Regions from separate parts of the Alicyclobacillus sp. TC genome, predicted to be linked through region 2. Evidence: riboswitches for the same ligand, from Rfam matches in the RefSeq annotation. Region 2 holds a riboswitch; the other holds the start of a gene.
What was found. Region 2 has a riboswitch for cobalamin ahead of FY534_RS03650 (sirohydrochlorin chelatase). Riboswitches for the same ligand answer to the same signal wherever they lie in the genome.
Positions count from the first base shown of each region.

Region 1: it holds a riboswitch for cobalamin, as region 2 does, so the genes downstream of both, FY534_RS12160 (APC family permease) here and FY534_RS03650 (sirohydrochlorin chelatase) in region 2, are expected to answer to the same signal.

Region 1 is NZ_CP044434.1:2,463,807-2,474,811, forward strand. Features, by position in the region: partial or broken gene FY534_RS12150 (hypothetical protein) at 1-524, opposite strand, end outside; gene epsC (serine O-acetyltransferase EpsC) at 823-1,701, opposite strand; gene FY534_RS12160 (APC family permease) at 1,743-3,173, opposite strand; cobalamin riboswitch at 3,208-3,393, opposite strand; gene FY534_RS12165 (dipeptidase) at 3,583-4,953, shown strand; gene FY534_RS12170 (GH36-type glycosyl hydrolase domain-containing protein) at 4,988-9,502, opposite strand; gene FY534_RS12175 (hypothetical protein) at 9,475-11,005, opposite strand, start outside.
Region 2 is NZ_CP044434.1:761,886-772,890, reverse strand. Features, by position in the region: gene FY534_RS03670 (precorrin-8X methylmutase) at 1-182, opposite strand, end outside; gene cobK (precorrin-6A reductase) at 194-964, opposite strand; gene cobJ (precorrin-3B C(17)-methyltransferase) at 980-2,647, opposite strand; gene cobA (uroporphyrinogen-III C-methyltransferase) at 2,667-3,425, opposite strand; gene FY534_RS03650 (sirohydrochlorin chelatase) at 3,457-4,407, opposite strand; cobalamin riboswitch at 4,588-4,787, opposite strand; gene FY534_RS03645 (SPL family radical SAM protein) at 4,970-5,821, opposite strand; gene FY534_RS03640 (Delta(5) desaturase DesA) at 6,105-7,130, opposite strand; gene FY534_RS03635 (cold-shock protein) at 7,365-7,559, opposite strand; gene FY534_RS03630 (hypothetical protein) at 7,852-8,394, opposite strand; gene FY534_RS03625 (M48 family metallopeptidase) at 8,714-9,667, opposite strand; RNA gene ssrA (transfer-messenger RNA) at 10,244-10,622, opposite strand; gene smpB (SsrA-binding protein SmpB) at 10,884-11,005, opposite strand, start outside.

The sequences.
Region 1 (11,005 bases), 1.1 Mb from region 2:
AGGTACTCAAGAACGATGCTTACTCTTTCCTCAACCGAATGGTTTCCTTCTATTCGTAAGACTGGACAATTCAGATCCAAGATCCAATGCTCGTGCAAAGCCTTGCTCCTAACTTCCAAGCCAGCTTCATCATATAACGACGCCCACTCCAAGAATGCCTGTGATTCCTGATGTTTGCTTCCACCAGGTAGGATTTCACTGCCGTATCTCTGAAACTCCCTCTCCTTTAGTCTTTGCAGCCTTAACCCCTTTGGAGTATAGATGAAAACACACGAATCAAAGTACGGCTTTAATTCGTCTCCCCAACCGCAGACTTAACCAGATAGAATCCATTCAGTGTGCTGCGAAAGATCTTATTCCAATAACTTAAGTCTATCACATCGCTCTCTAGGTGCAGTGAATTTTTCAAGCCAAAAATAATCGTCGCCGTCTAAATTGATGTGCGGCAAGTTCAAAGATAACGCTCTTCCTAAGCTGGTTGCTCCTGAACCAGATGCGCCAAGAATATGTATTTTGTTCTTCATATGGTTTCTTGCCCCTCGCACATTGAGGATTGTATACATTCGTTCATTGCAGTGAGCTTAGACCGCATTCGGCGGGCTAACCCCTAGCTAAGCCGAGCGGAGACGAGCGACATTTTTTTCTGAAGTTGGACTCCTTTGAGCTTGACAAGATATTAGCTGGTATAACGATTGAAGAACAAATAAGGAAGGATTCTTCAATAAAAAAAGGCCGCCAATATGGCGGACCAAAAATAGAGGTAAAGGGTTATGATAAACGTACCACATGTTTGCGATGAAAGCAAAGCACCTTAGAGTATATTTAACGCGATTTTTGTCGTTTTGTGACAACAGACTGATGGTTGTGCACAACTCGCGAATAAGGTGGGATCGACTCAGTAACCCATGCGCTGCTGCCAATCACGCTGTGATGTCCAATGACCGTGTCTCCACCCAACACAGTCGCATTAGCGTATAGAACAACATAATCTTCAACGGTAGGATGACGCTTTGTCTGGCGATCTAAAATACCTTGCTCATCACGAGGAAAATACAAAGCTCCCAGGGTCACACCTTGATAAATTTTTACATGGTTGCCTACTTGCGCTGTCTCACCCACAACAATACCCGTACCGTGATCGATCATAATTCCGTGTCCAATGCTGGCACCTGGATGTAGATCAATCCCCGTTAAGCGATGACCATATTCAGTCATCATCCTTGGTAAAAGTGGGATATCATATTGTACGAGAACATGTGCCATACGATAGATAGACAGTGCCAGCAGGCCAGGATAGGTTAGGATAATCTCAATTTCTGATGAAGCTGCAGGGTCGCTGTTTTGTGTCTCCACAACATCTTCATAAAGCATGGTCTGCAATTCAGGAAGATGTTGTAGAACATCCGCCGCACGCTCATCTGCAATGTGTCTTGTTTCTTGAGAACTTTCTAAATCGTAACATTTCTCAAACAAAGCACGGTGAATTTGAGCTGCCAAGACCTGCTGCAACTCGCTGATGGTTGCTTCTACGCTTCTTTCCAGGCCAAGATTGTTGTATGGAAAATAGTTAGGCAGCAAAGCGCTGCGCAACAATTTAATCATTTTGGCAATTGCATCAGGCTGCGGATAGCAGACACAGCCCTGAAACGCTCGTTGGCTGTTCTCTGTCAAGCGACGGGCTATCTCTTTACTGTTAAACACCGCAGGAACCTCCTTTAGCCATAACACCACATTCATTCTCTTTAGTATATCCCTTCATCGTACTGCTGACAAAAATTTTCGGACTCTTGCATTTGACTTGGTGATGGTTTTTTGACGGCATACAAAAAACCTGCCAACAGTAACCCTGCTAAAATTGGATTCACCCAGGGAGAAATCGCGCGCCCGCTTAGAAACAGAAAGGCTACGAGCAAGATGAGCAAGTAAAAAGATGTGAACGAAGAAAACATCAGCATGATGCGATGCGAATGTTTTCTATCCCTTTTTTCATGCAGTTGATCGCGATGATGCATTCGCCATAGAAATACAGTCGCTGTGATGTTGTCCAGCATAAATTCGAAGATAAGGAAAAACCCGGCGGTTGACAAGACAATACTAAAAAAGACATTCAGCGAATGGACAAACAATTGTAAGGCCATTACCGCCCACGCCGCCATAAGTACCACTGCCGTAGCCAAAGATGGCGCCTGGCGAGAATTCAACTTGGCAAATCGTCGGGACAATAACCCATCACGCCCCATGGCATACACACCACGAATCAAAATATAAGCCGTCAACCAGAGCGAACCTGCCGTTGAGGCGAGAATAGGAACCAACATCCAAATGGTAGCGTGAGGTATTGTGGTGGGTAAATAATGAATCCAGGTAACCAACGGATCGGCAGAACCGGCAAGAGCATTGCCAGGTGTTTCCCATATCATCATGGGCACAAACAATAAATAGATAGCTAAGGCAAAAAGTGCACCAATCATTCCACCAACACCAGGATCGCGATTGGGCTGAGTGGATTCTTCGGAAGCATAGCTGTCAATTTCCCATCCGTCCATAATGGTGCTGGCCACAATCATGGTTAGAAAAATACCTCCGACAGGAGAATGCTCGACAGGCAAGGACGGATGCGCATGCGGCCAAGCCATGATACCCAATATGGCAAACAGGATAAGAAAGAAAATTTCAACAGCAAAAAACACTTGAGTAATCAGCGCAGTTGGACGCGCTCCAGAAAGCAACGGGAGCATGGCTACTCCTATCCAAAAAGAACCCACCAAAAATTCAAGCAACGGCTGGTTTACACCGTGAGGGTAGATAAGCGCCAAAGTATATTGGGCGGCAGGAACCAGGATGGGAGGAATCGAGCTGAAATAGGCGAGCAATAAAATCCAGCCTTGAAAACGTCCAATCCGTTTGCCAAGAACTCGAGTCGACCAATGATATGAAGCTCCTGCGCTAGGAAAATGACGATTGAGGGTACGAAATGTGAAAGAGGATACAATAAACGGAATGGCAATCAGCAAAATCGCCAGCAAACTATAGATGCCGCTATAGCCAATCATAATACCTGTTGTGGCAGAAATACTGAAAGCAGGAGCAACGCTGGAAATGGATAAACTGCTTAAATCCAAAAGGTTAAATGTTTGCCGCAGACGCTGACTGCGTTTTTCTGGCATAGACATATAGACACCTCTCCCTATCGACCGTAGGTACGGCAAATGTAACAGGCCAACAGGCAGGTCTCCTGGCTTTGGTTCTTCACGCGCATCCGCCTTCCCAGACAAATCCAGTGGCTTCATGGAAGACGCGCTCCCCATTCACAGTGGCGGGACCGCACCGGATTTTCACCGGTTTCCCTTTTCAACCCGTACAAAAACGGGTACCTGGGCCTTTTCTATTCATTTCAAATGTTTTTCCTTTCGCATACACGAGATAAGCGAAGGTATTGGGGACAAACCCTTCTCATCTTATCTGTTTTTTTCTTTTGCGTCCATGTTTTTTTTCGAATAGCTGTAAAAGCGCAAATGCTTTACACTATGGATGAGTCATCTATGCCCCTATTTACGGGGGATACGAAAGGAGTCTCTAGTCATGAATTTGGAAGCTTATTTAGAGGCAAACGAAAAAGAACATTTACAACAATTATTTGATCTTCTCCGCTTCCCTAGCATTTCAGCACTTTCTGCACACAAAAATGATGTGCTGGCTTGCGCGGAATTTATTAAAAATCATTTAGCCAATCTGGGTTTCGAAAATGCAGAGTTGTTACCGACAAAGGGAAATCCCGTCGTCTATGCCGACTGGTTGCATGCTCCTGGTCAACCCACTGTGCTTGTCTATGGTCACTACGACGTGCAACCTGTCGATCCACTGCCTCTATGGACAACTCCGCCATTCGAACCAGAAATTCGCGATGGACGAATTTTTGCGCGTGGTGCTACAGATGACAAAGGACAAACCTTCTTACATTTCAAAGCCTTGGAAGCACTCTTTCAAACAGAAGGCAAACTGCCAGTGAACATTAAATTTTGCATTGAAGGCGAAGAAGAAATCGGTAGTGCCCATCTTCCGGATTTCTTAGAAAAAAATGCAGAACGCTTTCAAGCTGATGTTCTGCTCATCTCTGATACAGGCATGATTGCTCCCGGCCGACCAACCATATGCTATGGGTTGCGCGGACTGGTTGCCTTTGAATTACATGTAGAAACGGCCAAGCGTGATTTGCACAGCGGCGAACACGGTGGCGGCGTACCCAATGCAATTCACGCTCTAGCTGAATTAATCGCTTCTTTCCATGACGCCGAAGGGCGAATTACAGTAGACGGATTTCACGACCAAGTAACCTCGGTAACCGCGGAAGAATTACAAGCTTTTCGCGATCTCGGTCACGATGATGAAGCTTACCGTACGTCACTCGGCCTGCCAGCCTTACATGGCGAACCGGGATTCAGTACATTGGAACGCCTCTGGGTGCGACCAACCTTAGAAGTGAACGGTATCTATGGTGGATTTCAGGGTGAAGGCACCAAGACCGTCATCCCCCGCGAAGCACATGCAAAACTCACTTGCCGAATTGTTCCGGATCAGACGCCAGAACATATCTACCAGACGATTGAAAGACATATTGAAAAGCACACCCCTAAAGGTGCGCGCGTCACATTGACCCGTCAAGATTCAGGCAGCCCCTACGTAACTCCATTCCATCACCCTGCGATTCAATGGGCTGCTAAGGCATATGAAAAAGCGTATGGAGTGGAAGCGACATTTACACGCGGCGGAGGATCCATCCCGATTGTTGAAACGTTTGATCGATTGCTTCATATACCAGTGGTTTTGATGGGATTTGGATTACCCGATGAAAATATGCACGCTCCTGATGAAAATTTCGCGTTGGAGAACTTTCGTTTAGGTACTCGGACATTGGCTTATTATTATCAGGGCCTCCCCGATGCCCTTAAATAAAGAATAAGGTCGGCTGTAGAGCCGACCCGTAGATTCAAGCTTGCTCCAACGCAAAGGCGTTCGTGGCAAGCTTTTTATTTGTTACTGCCACTTTTACGCAAAACCGATGTTGACGGCCATCATCAACAAGTGTCAAAAAACTACTTTTCTGACCACTATCAAGATCTTCCCAAATCGTCTCAGTTTGCTCTCGATCTAACATAACCTGAATGTTGTAGACACTATCCCCATAGGTGTATCGAAGCGAAAACTCCTGCCATTCTTCTGGTACAGCAGGTTGAATGATTAAACGTTCACCTTCTTTGCGAACTCCCAGAATCCACTCCAATCCTGCCTGATACATCCAACCAGCCGCTCCTGTATACCAGGACCACCCTGCTCGTCCTTCATGCGGCGGGGCTGTATAGACATCTGCAGACATCACATAAGGTTCATTTCCATATCTCCAAACTCCCTGAGAGGAACTGGTGTGTGAAATGGGAGATAACATTTGAAATAGATGAAAAGCTTGATCACCCTCACCTAACATCGCTAACGCTACGATTGACCATATCACGCCATGCGTATACTGCCCTCCATTTTCACGCAAACCCGGAGGATACCCTTGAATGTAGCCCGGACTGGGATGGGAATGATTGAAGGCTGGCGTCAACAGACGCGCCAACATCCATCTCTCATCTACCAACTCACGCAAGAAAGACCGCATGGCCTGTTCCTGTCGATCCGGTTCAGCCGCTCCAGAGATAACTGACCAGGACTGAGCTAGCGCGTCTATTCGGCATTCTGTGGCGGTTGACGTCCCAATCCAGAACCCCGCATCGTGAAACGCACGCCGATACCAGAATCCATCCCACGCTTCGCGCTCCATACTTGCACGTAATTTTTCAGCCTTGATCCGCCATTCTTCTCTTTCTTCTTCTGTAAAAGGATATGGCTGAATACGCTGGAATCGACTTAAAATGTCAAGAAAAAACCAGCCTAGCCAGACACTCTCGCCACGTCCCTCTGCCCCTATACGACTGAACCCATCATTCCAATCGCCAATCCCAATCAATGGCAAACCGTGCTCGCCCAGCCGCCAAGCTCGATGAAGCGCACGCCGACAATGTTCAGTTAGTGAAGCATTCTCATTAGAGATACAGGTATCCTCATAACGTTCCAATTCGCCATCGCGCAAAGGCGGACTGTACAAAAAAGCGACCGATTCTTGCCAAATGGACTGATCTCCGGTTGTTTCCACATAGCGCAACACTGCATACGGCAACCAGAGCAAATCATCAGAGAACCTGGTTCGTATACCCTTACCCGTCTCCTCATGCCACCAATGTTGAACGTCACCTTCTTGATATTGATGAGCCGCTGAACGCAAAATTTGTTCACGGCAGAGGCTAGGATCAATTTGTAAGAAGGCTAGTGAATCTTGTATTTGATCGCGAAATCCATAAGCTCCACCAGCTTGATAGAAAGCAGTTCTTGCCCATAGCCGACATACAAGCGCCTGATAAAGCAACCAACCATTCATCAGCGTGTTGAATGCCGCATTGGGCGTATTCACCCAAATTTTCTCGGTCCATGCTGCATACGCAAACAAAGAGGTTTCGGACAATTGTGCAGGCAAAACTTCATTGTGTATCATGGAGTCCGTCAATTCATCAAACACACGAAGCGCTGCCTGCTTAGATTCAGCCGCTCCTATCCATATAAGAAGCTCTTTTGTCGCTCCGGAAGCGATGGAAAAACATACCTGCAATGCGCCGCAGGGCTCTGGCCAAGACAGTAATCGATTCGGCAAAAACTCTCGGCTACAAATCATCAAAGGTTGTTCTGGACTTCCAGAAGGTCCATATATATCCATTAAACTAGCACTGTAATATATTTGGGGATTTTCTTCTATTCCGTTTTCACCCAGCTGACACGCATGTATAAAAGCGTGTGCATCTTTCAAGGTATCCGCATAACGATGATTCGCTAAAAGCAGCTTTCGTTTTTCATCCCATTCTATATGGTAGAAAGGATCAAACGGTTGACGTTGCACTCCCAACACCCAGGATACAACGGCAAACAGGCTCATTCGACGCACTTGTGGAGTGGTATTTTTGAGTCGGATCCGCATCATTTTTACAGGTAAACGCGCATGAACCGTGACCTCCAGTTCTTGCTCGATTCCACTCTGTTGAGAAGTATAGGTTACTCGACCTTTTTCATAAGACACCGTAAACCATTTCTGTCCTCCAAGCGGTTTGGGCATGGGAGACCATACCTCTCCTGCTTCATCATCACGCAAGTAAATAACTTCTCCAGGTGGATCAAGCAAGGGATCGTTGCTCCAAGGAGATATCTTCCATTCTCGTGAATTGCGCCACCAAGTATACCCTGTTCCTAACTCGGTCAATAAACAACCGAAGTGCGAGTTAGCAAGAATCATACTCCAGGGTCTCGGCAAAGGACGATTCAAATGAACAGCCATTTGATAAATTTGACCACCTTTTTGAAAACCGCCATAACCATTCCAAAACATGGAATGCAACGGTTCAGCCGGCCAATGCAATGGTTTTGCTGGCCATTCAGGGCGAACTGTATGAGCCATGATGTCTTTTATTTCCTGATCCTGTAACGCTATGGGCTGATATTCTGTTTGACGCAATTGATGTTCTAAACTTGGACCCTCTGCTCTTAAATGAACGCGCGCCACTGACTTGAGCAATCGCAATACTTCTTCGGTCTGTTGAGATTGACGCAATACGTGCACTCGCTCTTCGACAAAGTGTCCACTATGACCGAGCGAAGTTTTAAGTCGATTCATCAACTCATCACGATAACCGCCATCGGTTGCATCCATAATCAACAAATCACAGTCGCATCCCTGCTGTATAAGCCATTGCTGAATACGAGCCAGCGATATCACAAAAGGCATATCTGCCAAATGCGAAATTCTAAGGAATACAATGGGCAACTCTCCACTGATACCTTTTGACCACAAAGCTGATTGCCCCAGGGTATTTTGCATCGCCCATTTTTTCTGGTGACGCTGGAGAAGAGGAAAGTAAAGACGACTCGCCAATAGATTGGCTACTTTCACTTGATCTGCCGTCAGCCCAAATTGCCTCCGTCTAACTTCAGCAGCTAGCCAAGCTCGATGAAACATACCCTCAAGTGCGCCAGAACGTTTAGCGTATTCTATGTGAGACATCGCTTCTTCCTCTGTATCCGCACAAGCTGTTACCAAGTAAAACGTCGCGGATTGACCGGCAGACAAGTCAATAGTATGACGAAAAATAAACGCCGGATCAGCCACAGAACCTGTACTTCCTGATAGCGGTTGGTTGAGACCTTGCGGGGCAGACATCGTGTCACCACGTTTAAGCAATTCTGCCCTATCTGATGAAAATTCCAGCACTGATAAATAATCCGAAGGGTCTGCTAAAAGTGCTTGAATGGTATACAACTCGTTTTCTTCGGCTGATCTCGCTCTTTTCTTGGCAACTAAACAACCTTCTTCCGGGCAAAACCTAGTTTCCACAAACAATTTGACAAAAGCAGGATGAGCCAAGTCAGCAGACTGTTCTGCCATGGACAGCTCAGTAAATGTGGTTAAACAAAGTCGCAAATCTTTGTCGCCATGATTGAATACTCGCAACCGTCTCAATTCAATAGGCGCTTCTGGATGAATTGTTATGGACAATTCACTTTCCAAGTTCCCCATTTGTTTTCTAAAACGACTGCTATCTGGCTGAAAACAAACTTCACCAAATTCTCGGCTACAAGGATAGAAGCTTGGCGAATCGGGTAAAGACTCTTGACCATTCAACACTTGCAAATAGATGGATGACCCATAAATCTCTGAAACTGCAAATTCTCTCCAACGTGTGATCGATACACCTCGATAACGCAACCAGCTGCCCCCCGCTGTGGTCTGCATGCTGGACAAACCTGCTCCTTCTAAGAGATTGACTTCTGGCCATGCTGGCCGTTGCTGAAATTCTCGACGCGCCACGTCATTTGTCTGCTGAAAATCCGGAACTCCTTTGGGTAGGACTGGAGCCTGTTTCCAACGCGCCTTCGCTGCAGCTTTCTCTTGCAGCAATAATTCAGCAGCTCGCACAGCCAGGTGACGGTGGAATCGTTGAATCATTTTCTGGTTGGTCAATACGTTGGCTATGGCTAGCAAAGCCATGCCCTGATGATGCGCCATATAACTGATAATGCGCTCTTCTTTTGATCCGGGAGGCAAGCGACGACGTGTGCAATCGAGCGCTTCATAAAATCCAAAATCTCCTTCCATACCGCGTCTGCTAAATTCAGCGAGCGCTTGCATGGCAGAATGTCCAGCAAAAGGAAGTGTCAGCAAGGTAGCATAAGGAGCAAGCACCAACTCATTTTGCTGTCCCCGGTCAAAAGCCAACCCCGGCACGCCAAAGGCACGATATTGATAAGACAAATGCTCATCAAACGCGTAGTACCCACTTTCTGAAATACCATAAGGAACACCGAGTAAACGCGCATACGACTGTTGCTTTTCAATCACACCTTGATAGGTCTCGTCCCACAACCCCCCCGAAAAGTTCGCATGATTAAAGAAGGCATAAAATATTCAAACATCGTTCCTGACCACGAAAGGAGAGTATTGTGTTCACCTACGCGTACCATGGTCCGTCCTAACACAAACCAATGAGAAGCAGGAATTTGCCCCAGAGCAATGGCTATAAAGCTGGCTTGACGCGCTTCTGATGCGGCTAAGTCGTATAAAGTATCCTCCAATTTTTCGCTATCCAGATGATAGCCAATCGAAAACAACTGTTCTCGATAATGGAACAATGGACGAAAATCTGTTTCTGCTATTAACCGACGAACACGTTTCAGCAATTTTTCCCAATTATTCTTTATATTTGACTGACTGCGTTCAGCTATAGCTTCCTCCAAGACCATCAGATAACCTACAAAGTTGCCTGAATCTACGGTTGATACATAGCGAGGCAACAGCGGGCGCAAATCTTCAGTGCTATACCAGTTCAGTAAATGGCCATGCCACTTGGGAAGGCGTTCGACAGTTGCTAGCGTGGAAGAGAGTCGTTCATATAATTGTTCTTCCGTCAGATAACCGAGATCGGCTGCTGCAACGGTCGATAATAAATACAGACCTATATTGGTAGGAGATGTTCTATGAGCGATTTGCTCGCCTTGAAAATATTGAACATTATCAGGCGGCAACCAATTTTCTTCAGCCGTTACATAACAATTGTAAAAAGACCAAATTTTTTCAGACCAATGTCTCAAAGTTTGCAAGTCTTCCTGGGTCCAAAGTGGATTTTTAGCACGAGGTGGTTGTCTCAGCCAACGTTCAAACGGCCAACTGGCGAAGAAAAAGAATAGCAACAAACCAGCTGTTAGAAAATGTCCGTTCCAAGAAGTAAAGGTAACCGACAAAATCAAAAGGACATACAAGGAAATCCCTGTTTTTGTAAAAAGAAACGCAGGTTGCTTATGCTCTCTCGCTACTTGTGCTGATGGTGTCCATTCCAATAAGCGTCGATGGCTTATGATTAGCCGATAAAGAGTGCGCACAATAGCATCCACGGCCAACGCAACAGTAAACGGCAAAAAAATCACATCCATACAGCATCGCAAAGTAACCATTTGCCATTCTTTACGACGTGATCGGCCCATTGTCAAACGGGATAGAGTCCTCAACCAAGGCAGAGCTAAGGTAACCACAATCAACACCCACAACCGCCAACTCCAAGTTGTTTGGGCAAACGTGGCCAACCATGCCAGCAAAAGATAAGCAGGTGCCAGCATACTACGGCGCAAATTATCTATCATTTGCCAACGAGTTAATGAACAGAGATCTACTTTCTCTGATTGGCCTTCGGCATTGCGTACATACTTGCCAAACCAAGGAAGTAATTGCCAATCGCCACGAATCCAGCGATGTAGACGTCGTTCGTGTTCATAGATGGTCTTAGGTTGAGATTCAAGCACTTCAACATCTGAAGCTAGACAGGTGCGCAAAAATCCTCCTTCCAACAAATCGTGACTCAAAATACTGTTTTCT
Region 2 (11,005 bases):
TGGAAAACTAAACTACGTCCAAGTTCAAAATCTGCCGAAGCATGAATCACACGCTGTACTATTGGAAATTGCTCGTCCGTAAACGGATGCGCGCCCAGTTCTTCTGTAATGATTTTGAAACTTTTTTCTTCTATTTCTTGCGGCTGTGTCGTCACTGGCTGAAAATCTGTGTTAAAATTCATAACCTCGCCTCCTATGAGCTATAACGCTTGGCCACCTCTTCGAGAACAGCCTCTATAGACGAAAACGCTAAACCATAATCGAGTTTAGGCCGCCCAATCACCACAACCTCAATTCCCATATCCAGAGCAGCTTCCACTTTTTCATCCACCGCACCTGGCCCACCACTTTCTTTCGTAATCACCAAAGTAGTTCCATAATGTCGGTAAAATGCTTCATTTAATCCTTTGGAGAAAGGTCCCTGCATCGCTATAATGTTTTTTTGATCCATTCCGAGTTCGGCACATTTTTGCATATTGTCAATTCTCGGCAACATGCGGGCAACTAAACGTATATCTGGCTGGCCAAGCAATTTCTCAGTAAAAATTTGCAAGGTCTTGCTACCCGTGGTTAACATGACACTGCCTCTTTTTTGAGCCGCCACCAGAGCTGCTTCTTCGTATGTATCTACATACGTAATCAAATCATCATTGCCAAAATTTTGTCTCGATCGCTCATAGCGAATATACGGCAATTGGCATTCACTGGCCGCTGCCATGGCAGTACGGTGGGCTTCCTCTGCAAATGGATGACTCGCATCCACCACTAGGGTGCTCCCAAGTTCCTGCAAGAGAGCGGTCATCGCAGACACATCCAGCCGTCCAAACCGCGCCGGCACGCCTGCCTCTTGCAAAATTTTTGCAGCATTCTCCGTAACCACACTGGCGAGAAGCGGATAACCAGCCTTTTGTAGGGCTATAGCCAATTCACGAGCATCACTTGTGCCTGCCATAAAGAAAATCACTGGCACACCCTCCTTCTAAGAGCCACAAACCGCATCAGCCACCACAGTTTGCGGCCGATCTCGATGCATAAATCCTTCAATCTCTCCGACTCGAGCAAAAAACTTATGAAATCTCTCGTCAGGAAATGCATTTTCCCGATATGCGGAAACAATCCGCTCTAATAAATCCGGCATCTCTTCAGCCGGGATTCCCTCTGCCACTCGTTGACCAGGCGCTGCGTTGCGACCCGTTGTTTTTCCACCAAGGAAAAGATCAAACTTTCCTTTGCGAAAGACAAGTCCAATATCCTCGCTGACTGCCCCGTAACAGGACATTGCGCACCCATTAAAACCAATACGCAGTTCCTTTTCTACAGGAAGACCGGCAAGTCGCCTGGAAATTTCCTCTGCATAAGGAATCCCCTCATGCTTTTCACCGTCACAAAAATCACAAGCCTTAATTTTAATCACTTCACCCACGGGTAGAACCATCAAGCCCGCAGCACGCAAGCTTTGCACCAACGATTCCGCATCCTCTGTAACCGTGCGAAGAATTAGCTGATGCGCAGTTGTATACTCAATCTCTCCCTGCTCCCCAACTAAATCGGCGATTAAAACCAATTGGGAAGAACTAAACTTCTTGTTAGCTATCCCGGGACTGACGGCAACTTCAAAAATAGACGCACGAGGAACTGGCATCTTTGTGGCAAAGCCAGTTGAACCTGCAGCGTTTAATGAGCTTGCCTCACCCTGATGCAAAGTTTGTAAAGCGGCGGCAGCCCAATCACGAGGCGTCCGATGTTCCGACTCAGAGATGATGGATTGATTCTGCAAAGATTGGGGTTCGATACGACTTCTAAGCAGCGACTCCTGCGCGGCATTCAATGACCACGGCTCATTCTCAGGCTTGAGACGCTCTCCAGGCCGCAAGCGTTGTTCGGCTGTATCCAATGTGTATTTGCGCTGATATCCGCGTGGTGTAATCATGAGATGATCGTGGTAGAACGTTGATGAGTTACCAATAATTACAGTTGTTAACATACCAATCTCATGGTTCAACATATCATCAAGTGTTGTACGAATAACTTGTTGCCGATCTCGATAAGCGCTTTTCACCAAACCGACTGGTGTTTTCGGATTGCGGTACTTGAGAAGAATTCTCTGTGTCTCCACAATTTGCCGAGTACGCCGACCACTTTTGGGATTGTATAAAGCTATGACAAAATCTGCTGAAGCTGCAGCTTCAATGCGTTTTTCAATGATAGACCAAGGAGTCAGGTGGTCAGATAAACTGATGGTACAAGCATCATGCATGATGGGAGCACCTAAAAGAGCGGCACAAGAATTGATGGCAGAAATGCCGGGAATAACCTCAACAATCGGAAGTTCTCCCGGATGCCAGCCACGCTCAATGAGCACTTCATACACTAATCCCGCCATGCCGTACACACCAGCATCTCCACTTGAAATCACAGCTACAACCTGACCATGAACAGCCAAATCTACCGCCTTTTGTGCCCGACTGACTTCTTCCGTCATACCTGTGCGGACAATCTCTTGATGAGTCAATAAGTCACGAATTAAATCGACATACGTGTTATACCCAATAATGACTTCACTTTCCTGAATTGCCTCGCGAGCTCGTACAGTGATATGTTCAAAGCTGCCTGGTCCAAATCCAACAATCAAAATTTTACCTTCCATATGATTCCCTCCTCTCCAGTCATTGAGCTATCTCTACAGAAGGTTGAAACCATTGCAACTTCTCCCGCATTCTGACCACATCGCCAACCACTATGACTGCTGGAGCCTGCAAACGAGCTTCTTCCACCAAGAGACAGATGTTTTCAAGTGTTCCTGACACGACTTGTTGCTTGATTGTTGTTCCCCATTGAATAATTGCAACGGGTGTTTCTGGATGACGCCCACAATCTATCAGTTTCTGGACTATTTCTTGAAGATGTCCCATTCCCATCAAGATAACCATGGTTTGACCTGATAGTGCTACAGCATCCCAAGGTGTTCCTGAAGAATAGAGGCATTCATGACCAGTGAGCACGTGAAATCCCGCAGAAAGTGTTCGATGAGTCAAGGGAATACCTGCGTATGCGGGTACAGCAATAACCGAGCTAATACCTGGAACAATTTCAAACGGGATACCTTGGTCAACCAGAAACTCCGCTTCTTCTCCACCTCTTCCGTACACAAACGGATCGCCCCCTTTTAGACGGGAGACCGTAAGACCTTGCAAAGCTTTTTCCACCAGCAAAGTCTCAATTTCAGTTTGTGGAAGTGTGTGGTGATGAGCTTCTTTGCCTACATAGATCCGCTCCACATGGTTCGGCACAAACGCCATGATTTCTGGAGATACCAGTCGGTCATAGATGACAACTTCCGAACGCTCCAGACATTCTTTCGCTTTTAATGTCAACAACCCAGGATCACCCGGTCCTGCGCCTATGAGATAAACCATACCTGCCATATTTGCCCTCCTGTAATGAATAGGAAATGGGTTACTCACTATGAACCAACGAATGGTTGTGAGCTGCAGGGTGGGCATGCTCGTGTGAGTGATTGTGATCATGAGCATGTGTGTGATCATGTGTGTGATCATGTGTGTGATCATGTGTGTGATCATGTGTGTGATCATGAGCATGTTCGTGCGCTGCTAGTTTGCGATATTTGCAAAGGTCGCAGTTCATGAACGCTTGCTTTGCAGCTGCTTCTTCTATGCGGTCGATCACGATGTGAAATAGGCGGGAATGCATGCCGAAGTATTCTGCCATCGATAGCGGAATGTCAGGATAAACGGTTTGTAAATCTTGCAGAACACCTTTCATCCGCTTGATAAGGACACCTGTAAACAAGAAGTAAGGAACCACTACTACACGTTTAGCACCGAGCGATACAGCGCGGTGAACACCATCGGGAAGTCTTGGGAAAGTGATTCCTGTAAAACAAACTTCAACACTCAAGACACCCGTCCGTTCCCACAACAAACGAGCTATTTTGTATAAATCACCGTTTGCATCAGGATCGCTACTGCCTCGTCCCATCAAGACAATGGCTGTTTCAGAAATATTCATTTCAGATATAGATGCTGCTTGCTCGGCAAAACGCTCACAGAGCAAGTCGACCATTTGCTCATGAAGTCCAATATTTCTGCCGTATACCATATCGACATGTGGATATTTTTTTCTGGCGGCATCAAGAAATTCGGGGATTTCCAGTTTAACATGTGAAGCAGCGAGTAGAATGACTGGGACTACAACAATACGTTCTGCTCCCTGATGAACACAAGCGTCAATTCCTTGTGGAATAGTAGGTGTGGCCAACTCCAAAAAACATGCTTCAAAATGTTGATCCGGCAATTGATGGCGCATACGTTGGACAAATTCTAGAAATTCTTCATTTCCATCCGCATCTCGACTACCATGACCAACAAGTAATGTGATTTCTTTCATGTTTAACCTCCTCAATGTTTTGCAAGCAAGAGGAGGGTTTGCAGAAACTCTTGAATGAAAAAGCACTCTTTCGAATTCGAAAGAGTGCTTGTACACGACAAAAGTCGTCCACAAACACCTCCCTATCGACCGTAGGTTCCTAGAGGAAATCTTACATATTCATGATGCTCGATTCCATCCATGGGTGTTTTAAGAAAAGGCAGGTCTCCTGGCTTAGGATCGTAGCTGTCAATTCCCTTCCCGAGCGCATGCTCAGTGGCAATGAATCACAGCTCCCCCTTACAGTGGCGGGACCGCACCGGATTTTCACCGGTTTCCCTCTTAAACTTGTCTGCGAACGAGAATGCTAAAAGCGTGGTTCCTTCATCGTTCCAAACAAAACCTTTTCTTCACTATGCAATTGTCAATCGTCTTCTTATGCATCAAATATAATCTAATCATAGGCGAACTAGTACTCCAATTTCAAGAAGAAAGAGATTTTGAGAATGTTTCTGATGTATCATCAGATAGATGGGGGTTGATTGAAGCTTTTGATAGATAGAATTGACACTTTCGACAACCCTCATTTTTGGCGCACAGAGGTAGATAAAAACGCTTCCTCTCTAGAAACAAGCACCTTATCTTGAGGAAAAAATTTTTTAAAATAATGTGCCACTTGAAGATGCAAATCGCTTTTGTACCAATCTATGAATCCATGTTCTTGAAATAACTGAGGCATCCCTAGTCTCTCTGAACGTTTGCCAAGAGAACCATCGCCTATACTCAACGTATCTATCCAAACGCGATCGACCCATCCATTTAACAATTTAGGAAAATCTGGTGTGAAGGGCAAAACAGGAGAAATGGCGGCTTGCGTTGATATTCCAGCTTCATGAATTTCTCGTAAGGCTTCCAATCGCCGTTGAATTCCCGGCGCTAAAGGAGCAAAAATTCGCTTCACATCCTCCCGATCCGTTTCCAGGGTCATAGATACCCAAACCTCACATTTCTCATTCAGTTGGACTAATAAATTTAAATCCCTGGTCACTAGCGGTCCACGCGTTTGTATTTGCAAAAAATCGGGTGGATTTTCTACCATTTGCTCCATAACAGAGCGTGTAATTTGAGCATCCCGTTCTATGGGTTGATAGGGATCCGTGGCAGAAGACATGAAAATCTTTACAGCTTTGTTTTTCTTACGCAGCTTCAACATCTCATTTCGATAATTCTCTGCTGCGTTGGTTTTCATATCCACCCAATTTCCCCAATCCAGATCTCTAAACTTTTGAATCGGCAGTTCTCTGACATAGCAGTAACGACAAGCAAAGACACATCCGCTGTATGGATTCAAGGAATGTGTAAAACCGACATCCAAATAACCTTTGGCTTCTGTGAGAATTTTCTTGGCAGCCACATTTTTAAGCTCAGCTTTCAAGCAAAACACATCCTAAACAAAAGACATCCACTCGGCGACCTCTCCAATCCAAATCGTCAGGTAATCCCGTTGATTCAATGAACGGAGATTAAGCCTTATGTGCATAGAAATAAGAGGCAATGATTAAAATGATGATTCAGAAAATTATTATACATTAAAAAGAGCCTTTCGCTGTGAAACACTCATTCAATTTGTAAAATGATAATCTAGACCCTAAAAACCCTTTATACAGAGTATATGATTGCAAAATCTCTGTATAGAGGGTTTTTTATGATAGAATGCATTATCTTTCACTGAAATCAGCAGTCCACCGAGAACTTATTGTTACACCTTTAAAGCCTACGAATTTCTTTTTCTCCTCGTCCCATAGCCTGAAACGTAAACACTTTAAACTGGAGCGCAAACCTACCGTAGTAACTTCCTGAAGATATGTGAATTGGTCATAAACACGTTGAAGATTGTAATTAGGTACTCTTGGGCCGAGATGATGAATATGGTGAAAACCAATATTTCCTGTTATCCATTGCAACACTTTCGGCAATTTATAGAAAGAACTGCCTTGAAGCGCAGCGGTCACATAATCCCAGTTTTCTGCCTGTTCAAAATAGCTGTTTTCAAATTGATGCTGAACATAAAACAACCAAATTCCCGCCAATCCTGCTAAATAAAGAGTTAGACCTTCAACCAACAAAAATCGTTCCCAACCTAAGGCCCAGCATCCGAATGCCAAAACTCCCAGCAGAACTCCATTCGTCAGGTAGGTATTGAAACGTTCTTTTCGCCCAGCTCCTTTTCTATTGAAACGGTACTGTATGAGAATCAGGAAAAGAGGACCAAGACCAAACATGATCAAAGGATTTCTGTATAGTCTGTAGAGAAGTCGTTTGCCATGAGATAGTTCTCGATATTCATTCACAGTAAGTGTCGTGATATCACCCATGCCTCTGCGGCTCAGATTTCCATTGCCAGCATGGTGTACACTGTGTTCATACTTCCAGTAGTGATAAGGAAAAAACGTGATCAAACCAATGAAAACGCCGACTATATCATTCGCCTTTCGACTTCTAAAGAAAGCATGGTGACCACAATCGTGAAAGATGATAAACGCCCGAACCAAAAAACCGGCTGCCGGAATCGTTAAGAGAATGGAGAGCCAAATAGAAATAGAAAAGCTGAGATAGGCTCCTGTCCATAATAGTAAAAGTGGCACGATGGTATTCAATAATTGCCACAAACTTTTTGAAATACTTGGATTTTGATAACTTTCTAAATCTTTTAGCCAATTATGATTAGTTTGATTTGAAAACATGGTTCTCATCTCTCTTTCTCATGCTACAGGAAACCGACTAGGTATCAATCGCTCTAATGGAGGGATACGAGGAATAGAAGGACTTGGATCATAAGAGATAGCCAATTCTACAAGATTCTTCTCTAGAAGTGAGTATACCGGAAGGTGTCGATGAAGCGCTGGTATATAAAGAGAAATGGACCGCCCTGAGCAATCATGATGAATGATTCGAGGACAGTCCATTCATAGATGAAGTTAGGCTACGTTTGCTGCTTGAGGACCTTTTGGACCCTGAACAATATCAAACGTTACACGTTGACCTTCTTCAAGAGTCTTATATCCGTCTCCTTGAATGGCGCTAAAATGCACGAAAACATCGTCTCCGCCTTCAACTTCAATGAAGCCAAATCCTTTTTCTGAATTAAACCATTTCACTGTTCCTTGATGCATCCTAAATTCCTCCGTAGTGCTCTTTTGGCACAAAATTTGTTCAATTCGTTTTAGTATAAAAACCGTTCAAATCTGCACCCACTATGAGGCGCAAAATTGAACGGCTCAGAATGTTTACACATATAAACGATCTCACTTGAACAATAAAAGCATACACCTAATCAGCCATAAAGTCAAGATAGTTGTCTCAGCAACTTCCGTCCAGCAGAAAATAAGGGTGTTTTTTCATTTTATCTTCTGGGATACTAGTCATACAAAGAATTTATTGACTCAAACCAGGTGCGAAACTTGATTAATTTCTTAACAAATTAACTTCTACTTTTTCTAGAAGAGATAGAGGTATATCTCCTGTTCCCATCGTATCAATGGATAATTTCCCATCCCAAACGTAAATGTCCGTTCCCTTTTGAGAATTATTTTTTTGTCCACTTATTAAAGCTGTATATCCGTCTAATTGAATTTCTTTTTGATACCCATCTATTGTTATTTTATTACTTTGTTCAGTTATAAAAATGGCTTGGTGGGATTTTTTATTACCATATAAAATTGTAACTTGATCTAATTTCCTTGATTGACTTACTGGTGGATGAGAAATTTGAATATTTTCAAGTATCCAGTTCGTGTCTAAATCGGTAGGTAATTTTATATGAAATGGCAGTTCATGATTATATTTATCTATCAATGTATCCCATTTTGAACCCATAGGCTGATTAGTGTTTTTAGTTTGAGGATGGTTCAGTTGTATGCCACATCCGTATACAAAAAGTAGTGGTAAAATAATAGAGAAAACAAATAGGCATTTTTTTAAATTTATTTTATGGATACAAAAAATCATTTCTAAGCATCTCCAATCTATTCTGGTTTACATTTTCATTTGAAATACAAAAATATTAATAAAATTTATTCAACTTATAAGAATAGCGGATGTAATAAAAGATAGAACGACTCAAACTTAGAATCTGTGCATGGGTGCACAGTGTGATTTTGTGATTGTTCCGAAAGCATAGCCAGACACGCATGCCTGCTCAGGATTGGTGCCAGAATTTTTTGATCCACTCCCATTGAGTGATTCGTTTCCCGACTTGAGAGTACAATCGTTCTAATTTTGATACTTGTACATTCTGTTGTTTTTCTGTCTTTCGATTATATATGGTTTACCTCCCCAATTCACGTGCGAGAACCTGAAGCCGAGCTATGCGCTTGGATGTCTTAGGATGTGTTGCAAACAAGGCATCCCACCAACCCTTCTTGGGGGCAGGATTTACCGAAAAGAGCATGGCTAGTGCGGATTGAGTGCCCAGCATCGGATCGGACGATTCCAGCTTTTTCAATGCGTGAATCAAAGGAGTGGCTGATCCGGTCAAGATGACAGCACCCTCGTCTGCCCTATACTCTCTTCGACGCATGATGTTATGCAGGACGACTTGAATAAAGAAAACCGAAACAACCCCAAACACTATACCGGCGAAGATCATAAAGATTCCCATGCCAGCACCTGACGAACGGTCTTTGTCATTTTGGGCTCGTGTGGAAGACATAAGAGAAGCAATTCCGAACCCAACACTGAAGGCGCTAATCCAAACCACTACTCCTGAAAGAGCAATCCACCAACCATCAAATAAACTGTCCCTACGCTTCAGGTGAGTCACTTCATGGGCCAAAACCGCCTCCAGTTCACGATCATCGAGCAGCTTCAGCGCTCCCTTGGTTACACCAACGTAACGCATGCCATGTAGTACTCCGGCTGCGCAAGCATTGGCCGCAGGAGTACTCATTATGAAAATTCGTGGTGCTCTTAAACCTGCACGTTCGCATAAAGGAACTAGCAGCCTTTTAACCCTTGCTACATCAGATTCCGACTGTTCCTGTTGTACCAATTTTCTGAGATGCCAAGACAAGCAAACACTCGCATAGAACAGACAGACTGTAACTAGAGATAATCCCGCGATGAATCCGGAGCGGACAGACCCCATTCGATATCCTAACCACACCCCTAATGCCACCGTTGCTCCCCAGAGAAAGAGATAAAAAAACCACTGGAACACATCGGCGCGTCTCCGACTCCGTATCCATCGGTGTGGAATGAATGGATTGGCATGATGATTCATGCTGCCACCTCATCTCAATCCATGAATTTGATCATGGATGGTTAACGAAATGCTTCCCATTTGGAGCATGATGCACTCTCGCGCATTTCCAAGCCACGAAAACTCCCTGCCGGACCATTGCATTTACCTTTCGAGTCCAGAGCTTTAAAGGTTGTGGCAGTGAAATTGATGTCCCTTCCCCCTGACCAAAATCGACACGAACAACAAACCCGTTGCCTCCCGCTCCATGTTCCCACGTGGCCGCCTCCCTTGAATCAATGCTTCCTGAGAGTATTGTAGCATTCCGGATTCCCCAAAATTATCGACCTGGAATTACAGTAGTCACTCCTGAACGATTTGTTGTTTAAACTGTAATGAATATTTCCTGCGTTCCATGGGACAACGTCCGGATGACTGAAGTCTCCTACATTTTTGAGAGGTTGTCCAACCTGATTAAGGGCTTGTGAGTGACAATCCTATCGTTTTTCCACTGATTAATGAATGTCTTTTAAAATGAAAAGAAGCATAAGTCTGCCACAACGGCGAACTTATGCTTCAAATCACACCACGACGGGTTGGTCGTGGTTTTGCATGTTTTGGTGGAGGCGACGGGAGTCGAACCCGCGTCCGAAGATTTTGCCACGTGAACATCTACGGGTGTAGTGCAACCTTTGCATTTCCTCCAGCTACGCGGTTGCACACGCTTAGACTGGAGTAAGTCTGCTAATTTTCACTCACAGGCTGCAGACAGAGCCTATGAGCTATCCCGCTCAGTTGACGTCACAAGGTAAGCACGGGCGACTTACAAGGTGACGGCCTGGTGCAAATTAGGCAGCCAGGGCGAGGGTATTGCTTGTGGTGTAGTTCTTCTTAGCTTTGCCAGTTATTCTTAGGTCTGCGTTTTTTACGTGGCCACGCAGCCCCACGACCCGCCGTTACACGCTCAAACAATCCCCGTCGAATCCATAACGCCCCCGTGACGGGACGTCTGGAACGAACAATATGGTTTGTCAAAAGGCTCTACACCAAGCCTTAGCGTTCAGACGTTACATTTCATATACTACGTGACAAACGGACATTTGACAAGTTGAAAGTTAGAGCAATCTATACAACGATATCCAATTCAAACAAGACTGTGTTGGGTACATAGAAGCCTCACGGCTATTCCTCTAGTGCATTCCTAACCATTTTTGTTTTTCTGGAAACTCGTTTCTAGAAGAAAACAACCGCTCGTTTTTCAGCTTTTTTGGCGATCGCGAAGGGCTCGCTGAATTTCACGATTAGCATCTCTTTGCTTAAGAGATTCTCGCTTGTCATACGATTTTTTACCACGAGCTAAACCTAATTCCACTTTGGCAA